DNA from 2 places in the Phaeacidiphilus oryzae TH49 genome. Region 2 is predicted to be linked to the other one. Evidence: riboswitches for the same ligand, from Rfam matches in the RefSeq annotation. Region 2 holds a riboswitch; the other holds the start of a gene.
What was found. A riboswitch is a leader RNA that binds a small molecule or an ion and turns the genes downstream of it on or off. The one in region 2 is predicted to bind cyclic di-AMP.

Region 1: it holds a riboswitch for cyclic di-AMP, as region 2 does, so the genes downstream of both, BS73_RS34795 (murein hydrolase activator EnvC family protein) here and BS73_RS40720 (transglycosylase family protein) in region 2, are expected to answer to the same signal.

The regions. Positions count from the first base shown of each region.
Region 1 covers NZ_JQMQ01000005.1:3,362,391-3,366,713, forward strand. The annotation lists gene BS73_RS18680 (hypothetical protein) at 1-119, shown strand, start outside; gene BS73_RS18685 (hypothetical protein) at 175-477, shown strand; gene BS73_RS34795 (murein hydrolase activator EnvC family protein) at 615-1,700, opposite strand; cyclic di-AMP (ydaO/yuaA leader) riboswitch at 1,711-1,864, opposite strand; partial or broken gene BS73_RS18695 (ATP-binding protein) at 3,051-4,323, opposite strand, start outside.
Region 2 covers NZ_JQMQ01000005.1:2,982,767-2,987,089, forward strand. The annotation lists gene BS73_RS17035 (FtsB family cell division protein) at 1-26, opposite strand, end outside; gene eno (phosphopyruvate hydratase) at 296-1,576, opposite strand; gene BS73_RS40720 (transglycosylase family protein) at 1,745-2,521, opposite strand; cyclic di-AMP (ydaO/yuaA leader) riboswitch at 2,525-2,695, opposite strand; gene BS73_RS17050 (cytochrome P450 family protein) at 2,900-4,150, opposite strand.

The DNA of each region.
Region 1 (4,323 bases), 380 kb from region 2:
TCCGCATCGGCGGCGGCGGTACGGCGCCCCGGCTCCACTACCGGGACGACTGCTCCGGGACCGGGCGGATCTACCTCGGCTATATCGGCCTCCACCTGCACAACACCCGGACCAACTGAGCTCGGGGGCCGGAGTTAGGGTCATCAGCGGATCACTCGCACTGGAGGTACCGTCATGGCCCGTATCCCCTCGTCCCTGATCGCCGCAGGCGGCCTGCTCGGCGGCTACACCGTGGCCCGTACCACGAAGAAGCGCCAGCTCGGCGGGCTGGCCTTCGGCGCCGCGCTGGCCGCGGCGACCCCGCAGTGGCGCAAGGCCGCGGGCAACGCGGGCGCGGCGGCACTGGCCGGCCTCTCCGTCGGCGCCCTCGCCGTCTCCCACCCCCTGGCCAAGAAGATCGGCCCCTGGCCCGCGGTGGCCGCGGTCTCCACCGCCACCGCCGCCGCCTCCTGGCTCATCGCCGACCGCAGGGCCTGACCCAGCGGCAGGAAACAGACCGACGGCCCCGGTGTCGGGGGGTTTCCACCGGGGCCGTCGGGATCGTGGGGGCGCGGGTCACCGCAGACGGGATCGCGCCCGGAGAAAGAGAAGGAAGAACGAGCCGGCGAGAGCGGTCAGATCGACAGGCCGTGCCGGGCCAGCCACGCCGACGCGTCCTGCGGCTCCCCGCCGCCCGTCCGCACCTCGAGATGGAGGCGTGAGGACGCCAGCCCGCCGGTCGCCCCGACCCGCCCCACCGGCTGCCCCGCACTGACCGACCCGGTCCCGGCGACCGCGGCCAGGTGGCAGTACCAGATCTGCGTCCCGTCCCGGAGCGTCTGCACCACGCGGTACCCGTGCGAACCGGCCCAGGCCGCCGAGGTGATCTCCCCGTCGCCGATGGCCCGGACGACCGTCCCCGACTTCGCCGCGATGTCCTTGCCCGGGTTGAGGTGCGACCAGTAGCCGGCGCGCGTGGCGACGGCCCGCCCCTCGCTCTTCTCGACCGGCGCCACCAGCTCTCCGACCTCGGAGGCCTCCGTCCCGGCCTCGGCCGCAGCCGCAGCCGCCACCGCGGTCCCGGATGCGGAGTCGGCCGCCGCCGCGGACGCGGCCGCCCGCGCCCTCGCCTCCTCGGCCGCCCGCAGCCGCGCCTCCTGCGCACCGCGGTTCGCGGCCTCCGCGTGCCCGCTCAGCCGGGCGGCGAGCGCCAGCCCCGGATCCTGCCGATCCTCCTGCTGGGCAAGGGGGTTGGAGGCGGTGTCCTCCGCCGCGACGCCGGCCCGGCCGCCACCGGCGGCCGCCGAGGGCTCCGCCGCGTACGCGCTGGAGGCGGTCGCACCGCCCACCGCGGCCATCGCCGCCAGTCCGAGCATGGCCGCCGATCCCGGCCGCGAGGCCCACCGCCGCCCCTGCGCGGGCACCTGGGCGCCCGGCGCGGAGTCCGGCGCGAAGCCCGGCCCGGTTCCGATTCCGATGCCGTCGAGGGCGTTGCGGGCGTCGAGGGCGGGATCGTGGTCCACCACGGGCAGCGCCTGCGTCGGCAGCGCCGCTCCTGCGGGGCCGGCCATCGCGGGGTCCTGGACCATCAGCATCGGCCGGGTCGACGACCAGTCGCCCGACCCGTCGCCCGGCTCGTCAAAGCCCGTGGGACCCTCGGGAAGCACCTCGGTTCCGGCTGTCGCCGAATCGGCACCCCAGGTCACGCGGTACGACGCCATGACGGCGTACTCCTCTCCTTCCGTTCGCCGACCGGGTTAGCTGACGGGTTCGGAGCGGGAAGGTCTCCTACCGCCTCCACCGTGCCCGCGGGCACGGCTTCCGCGGATTCACCCCAAGGACGTGGGTCCCCGGCTCTTCCGGACGCCGTCGACGGTTCGTCAACTGCGCCCGGGCGATTAGGCGATGCGGCACGGCGCCGTTCGTCGAACGGCCTGGCGACCGCGCTGCGTTATCAGAAGGTAATACTTCGCCGCCCCGATTCCAAGCGGTTCAAGGGGACTGATGTTCCGGATGTGGCGCGTCGTCCACCCCAGATGCCCCCAGAACCGGTCCGGTGTCACTCGCCGCACCCACCCTGACCAGCAACGAACTCCTGGCCCCCGGCCTCAAACCCGGGCTGCGAAATCCTTCACGCCCCGCTCGCGCGACCGCGCGCCCACCGCACCCAGAAGCACGGGCCGACTACTCACCGTGGCCGCCCGACGCCTCGGCGGCGCTTCGACAGCACCCCGACAGCCCCCCACAAAAACGCGCACGGCCTCGCCAGGCCCGGGCAGCGCCACGGCGAGGACGTACGCGAGGACCATGATCCACAGAAACCGCCGCCACGGCAACGGCCATACGTGCGAACGTTATCGGCCAGTCCCGTTCGGTACGCAGGGGTTCAGAGCAACCACGGAAGCGTCCGCGCCGGTTCCGCCACCGCGATTCCGGCCATCCGGTACGGGCGATTGCCTTGCCGGACACCGGAGCTGACGCTCCCTCGCAATCCAGCCCAAGCCCCGTCGCGAACGCGCAAGCCCCGCAACCGGCCGGCGGCCCGCAACGCCGCTCGCACGGCCTCGGCCGCCCCGCACGGCCCGGCCGCCCCCGCCGCTCCGGCCGTCCGCTCAGCCCGAACTCCGTTGCCAGGCCTCCGCGTCCTCGTCCGGCGCCTCCCGCTGCGGTATCACCAGGCCACCGCCACCCGCTCCGGCAGCGCCGAGACCACCGAGACCGCCGCGGCCACCGGGGCCGTCCCCCGCCGCTCGTCCGAGCCCCGAGACACCGCCGCGCCCGCTGTTGCCGTCCGAGTCCTCCGCCTCCTCGACCTCGTCGTCCTCCTCGGCGATCTCCGCCAGCCGCCCCAGCGCCCGGGAGAGTCCGCTCGGCCCGGCGCCGACCTTCCGGTGGGCCGCCGCCAGCAGCTGCACGGCGTCCCGCACCTCGACCCCGAGCCGGTCGGCGATCTGCGCCGCCGGCATCCCCGAGGAGGCCATCCCGGCCACCTCGCGCTCCAGCTCGGTGAGCGGCTCGGCGCTGACCGGCCGCCGCCGGAACGCCCCGAGTCCGGCCGCCGCCAGCTCGGACCTGGCCCGCCTGGCCAGCCCGTCGGCCCCGCACTCCATCGCCAGCTCCAGCCCCATGTACAGGGGTTCGCCGGCCTCCTGGGGCCGCCCGGCCCGGCGCAGCGCACCGCCCTGGTCGACCAGCGCCAGCGCGTACTCGTACCCCGTCGGGGACTGGCCCAGCGACTCCACCGCCTGCTCCAGCAGGACCAGCTGGTCCTCCGTCCGGTCGGCCATCTCCGCGCACTGCCGCAGCGCGCCGCCGACCGCCGAGCGGGTGCCGAACCGCTCAGCCCGCTTGAGCAGTTGGGCGGTCAGCGCCCGCGCCCGGTCCGGCTGCTGCTTGCGGATGGCCCGCGCCAGGTGGCCCGGCCAGGGCGCCCAGACGGGGTTGTGCTGCCCGCGGGCGTCCAGCCGCTCACCCGCCTGGAGGAGGACCTCGGCGGCCTCCTTGGGCCGGTTGCGGAGCAGCAGCATGCGGCCGTACAGGGTGGGCGCGTCCGGCAGCACCATGGACGCCGGGTACGGCGGCCCGAACTGGTACTCCTCGGCGACCTCCAACGCGGCCTTGGTCTTGCCCCGGGCCAGCAGGTGTCGATCAGGAGGCCTACGGTGTCCCACTGCAGCGGCGTGCCGCGCCCGAGCCGGTCGGACTTCCGCAGCGCCTCGCGCAGCAGCTGCTCGGCCGCCCTGAGGTGGCCCCAGCGGCGCGCGACCAGGCCCTGCGACATGGTGGCGAAGGCCAGATGGGCGCCGGACCAGCCGAGCAGCTCGAACTCCGCCGCGGCTCCGTTGAACAGCTCGGAGGCGATGTCCAGCCGGTCGTTGTAGATGTAGCTGAAGCCCAGCACGGTGGGGATCTCGAAGCCCCAGAAATCGTTGCTCCAGCCGATCCCCGGCGCGGGCCGGCCGTCCTGGAGCCCGAGTTCGGCGTGGGCGAGCGCCTCGGTGGTGTGCTCCCCGCGCAGGGTGAGGTCCCAGGCGCGCATGGCCATCACCGCGCGCTCCCAGGCGTCCCGCCCGGTGCGCCCCCGGGCCAGCTCGGCCAGCCGGCGGGAACGTTCCCTCGCGTCGTCCTCGTCGCCCGAGAAGACCCGCCACATGGCGTGGGCGGCGAGCAGCCGCATCCGCTGCGGGCCCGGCGGGGTGCGGTCGGCCTCCTCGGCCACCACCCGGGCCGCCTCGCCCAATTGATTGGTATGACTCAGCGCCTGAGCCAAGCGCTGAGTGGCGTACACCCGGCGTTCCTGGTCCAGCCCCGGCGTGGCGGCCAGGGCGGCCCGCAGGTGGTTGA
Region 2 (4,323 bases):
GAGCGGGCGACGTTGAAACGCAGCAAGTTCCCCTCCGGGTCGGTTGTCCGTTGGCCGCCAGCGTAGATGCTCGCGGACGACTTTTCCCCGACCCGCTGAGCGGCCCCGCCAAGTCGCGCAGCGACTTCAGGGGCGCGGGGAACTGCGCGGCCGGCCACTTACGGTCCACAGGTCGGCAACGGAGTCCGGGTTGCAACCGAGTGGCCGTTGCCGGGTGCGGCGCCGTAGTCAGCCGGGCGCGCAGTTCCCCGCGCCCCTTACTTGCCCCTTCGGGGCTGCGCTCGGGGCGAGGGCGTCAGCCCTTGAAGCGGGGGAAGGCGCCGCGGCCCGCGTACTCCGCGGCGTCGTCCAGGATCTCCTCGATCCGGAGGAGCTGGTTGTACTTCGCCACCCGCTCGGACCGGGCCGGCGCGCCGGTCTTGATCTGGCCGCAGTTGGTGGCAACGGCCAGGTCCGCGATGGTGGTGTCCTCGGTCTCGCCCGAGCGGTGCGACATCATGCAGCGGAAGCCGTTGCGCTGGGCCATCTCGACCGCGTCCAGCGTCTCGGTCAGCGAGCCGATCTGGTTCACCTTCACCAGCAGGGCGTTGGCCGCGCCGTCCTTGATGCCCCTGGCCAGGCGCTCCGGGTTGGTGACGAACAGGTCGTCGCCGACCAGCTGGACCTTGTCGCCGAGCTGCTCGGTGATGGTCTTCCAGCCGTCCCAGTCGTCCTCGAAGAGCGGGTCCTCGATGGAGACCAGCGGGTAGGCGTCGACCAGCTCGCCGTAGTACGCCGACATCTCGGCGGCGGTGCGCTCCTTGCCCTCGAAGGTGTACGTGCCGTCCTTGTAGAACTCGGAGGCGGCGACGTCCAGGGCGAGGGCGACGTCCTGGCCGGGGGTGTAGCCGGCCTTGCGGATGGCCTCCAGGATGAGGTCGAGGGCCTCGCGGTTGGAGTCCAGGTTGGGGGCGAAGCCGCCCTCGTCGCCCAGACCGGTGGCCAGGCCGCGCTCCTTCAGGACCGACTTGAGGGTGTGGTAGACCTCGACGCCCCAGCGGACGGCCTCGGAGAAGGACTCCGCGCCGATCGGGGCGATCATGAACTCCTGGATGTCCACGTTGGAGTCGGCGTGCGAGCCGCCGTTCAGGATGTTCATCATCGGGACCGGCAGCACATGGGCGTTCGGGCCGCCGACGTAGCGGAAGAGCGGGAGGTCGGAGGCCTCGGAGGCGGCGTGGGCCACGGCCAGCGAGACGCCGAGGATGGCGTTGGCGCCGAGCGAGGACTTGTCCGGGGTGGCGTCCAGGTCGAGCATCGCCTGGTCGATCAGCCGCTGCTCGGTCGCGTCGTAGCCGACCAGCTCCGGGCCGATCTGCTCGATGACGGCCAGCACGGCCTTCTCCACACCCTTGCCCCCGTAGCGCGACTTGTCGCCGTCACGGAGTTCGAGGGCCTCGAAGGCGCCGGTGGAGGCGCCGGACGGGACCGCGGCGCGGCCCGTGCTCCCGTCATCGAGGCCGACCTCGACCTCGACGGTGGGGTTGCCTCGCGAGTCGAGGATCTCGCGGGCTACGACGACGTCGATGGACGGCACGTTGTTCTCCTTCACGGGTACGGGGCCGTTACGACCTGAGCCTAACCGCAACGGCCGCCGCGGCCATCCGGGACATCGGACCCTATTCGGTCCGCGTTCGGTCCATCCTCGGTCCGTCCCGGGCCGCGGCGGCCGCCTACCCACGGGTAGGTCAGGGCCGGTGGACCCTCAGCCGACCTGGAGGCGCTGGCCCGGGTAGATCAGGTCCGGGTTCGAGCCGACCGTGGACCGGTTCTCCTGGTACAGGTGCCGCCAGCCGCCGGAGACGTGCGCCGCCGCGGCGATGCGGGACAGGGTGTCCCCGCTGCGCACGACGTAGTCACCGTGGCCGACGGTGTGCACGGCACTGCCGCCGCTCGCGCTGCTCGTGGTGGGTGTCGAGCCGCTCCTGGTGGCTGTGGAGCTGCTCGCCGGCTGCTCGACAGTCCGCGGGGCGGTGTGGCCCGCGACGCTGTCGGACGAGGCCGTGTGGGTGTGCGAGGCGCTGCTGTGACGGGTCGTGGTGCCGCCTGAACCGGTGCCGACCTGGGCCGGCGAGCCGCCGGCGGCGAGCCCGGCCTTCTGGCTGCAGACCGGCCAGGCGCCCGGCCCCTGCGCGGACAGCACCTTCTCGGCCACGGATATCTGCTGGCCCTTGCTGGCCCGGTCGGCAGTGGGGGCGTACTTGGTGCCCCCGTAGGCCGCCCAGGTGGACCGGGTGAACTGCAGTCCGCCGTAGAACCCGTTGCCGGTGTTGATGGACCAGTCGCCGCCGCTCTCGCACTGGGCGACACGGTCCCAGGTGGAGACGGTGGCGGCGTCGGCGGTGCTGGTGGCGGCGGTTCCGATCAGCGGGATGGCGATTCCGGCGCCGGCCACTCCGGCGGTGGCGACCAGCCGCCTGGTGTGGGAGCTGCGGGGTTTGCGATGACGGCCGGTGCCGCCGAAGACAGCGGTGGGATGCATCGGCTGCTTCCTCTCCGACGCCTGCGAGGTGAGCTGTCGGGTTCGGGCCGTGAGGTAGCCCGGCCGTCTCAGGTCCGCTGAGGCGGCTTCACCCCTAGCCGTGCGCCGGGCAGTTGCCGCGACTCCCTCGCGGCGGCGTGGTCGCTGCTGCCGGTGCTTCGGCGGTGTACGTGGGTCCCCCACTCCTGTCCGTTCGATCTGTCGACGACCCTCGCTCCGGTGGACAGGACTCGGCGTCCCGGGGCTCGGGGTTCGCAGACACGCGAACGTCGTGCAGGCTATGCAGATCGTACGAATGTCCTCAAGTCGCACAATCTCACACCCGAGGCGTACAACCTTTGGGCGGTTCTGAGCGTCGGTCAGTTCGCAAGTGGTGCTTCAGGAGTGGACGGGTGTGAACTCGACCGGGAGTTCGCGCAGGCCACGCATGATCAGCCCGCCGCGCCTGCGAAGCCCCGACGTCTCGGTAGCCAACGCCAGATCGGGTAGACGCGCCAGCAGGGTGGCCAGCGCCGTCCGGCCCTCCAGACGGGCGAGCGGGGCACCGATGCAGTAGTGGATGCCGTGCCCGAAGCCGAGATGCGGATTGTCCCGGCGGGCCAGATCGAGCGCGTCCGGTTCGGCGAAGCGGGCCGGGTCGCGGTCGGCGGCGGCGAGGACGACGAGCACCGGGTCGCCGAGGCCGATCCGCTCTCCACCGATCTCCACCGGCTCGGTGGCGAACCGCCAGGTGGCGAGCTCGACCGGGCCGTCGTAGCGGATGAACTCCTCGATCGCGGTGTCCCACAGGGACGGGTCGGCCCGCAACCGCTCGCGCTGCGCCGGGTTCTGAAAGAGGGCCAGCGCCCCGTTGCCGATCAGGTTGATGGTGGTCTCGAAGCCGGCGAAGAGCAGCACGAAGCACATCGCCGCGGCCTCGTTCTCGGTCAGATGCTCGCCGTGGTCGCTGGCCCTGATCAGGCCGGAGATCAGGTCGTCGCCGAGGTCCGCCCGCTTGCGGTGGATCAGCTCGGAGAGGTACGCCCGCATCCGCTTGACCGCGCGGCCGACGCCGCCGCGCGGGGCGCCGGGGTGGCGGATCATCATCGCCGCCCAGTCCCGGAACGCGTCCTGGTCCTCGGCCGGGACGCCGAGGAGGTCGCAGATGGCGTAGATGGGCAGCGGGAAGGCGAACTCGTGGATCAGCTCGGCGCTGCCGCGGGCGGCGAAGCCGTCGATCAGCCGATCCGTCAACTCCTGCACTCGGGGCGTGAATTCGGCCACCCGGCGGGGGGTGAAGGCCTTGGAGACCAGGCGGCGCAGGCGGGTGTGGTCCGGCGGGTCGATGTTCAGCAGGTGGGTCATCAGGTCGGCGCTGCGCTCGCCGGGGATGCCGATCCGGCCGCTGCGGTGGGCGCCCTCCTCGCCGTGGTGGGCCGGGTTCTTGCTCAGCCGGGGGTCGGCGAGCGCCGAGCGGGCGTCGGCGTAGCGGGTGACCAGCCAGGCCTCCACCCCGCTGGGGAGGGTGGTGCGGTGCACCGGGGAGTGCTCCCGCAGCCAGGCGTACGCCGGGTACGGGTCGGCGGCGAACTCCCAGTCGAAGAGGGCGGGGCCGTCGGAGAGGGCGGGCGCGGGCTGGTTCTCGGGCACGCACCGACGTTAACCGGTCCGGCGTATGGGCAGCATTCGGACGGCGTGCCGGCGGCAAGCGGGCGGCGGGCGGGCGCCACGCGGGCGGCGATCCGGCGGCGTTCCGGCAGGTGGTCAGGGTCTGTCCGCCGCTCGGCCGCCGCTCTACGATCAGCGCCAACCGCGGCGACACG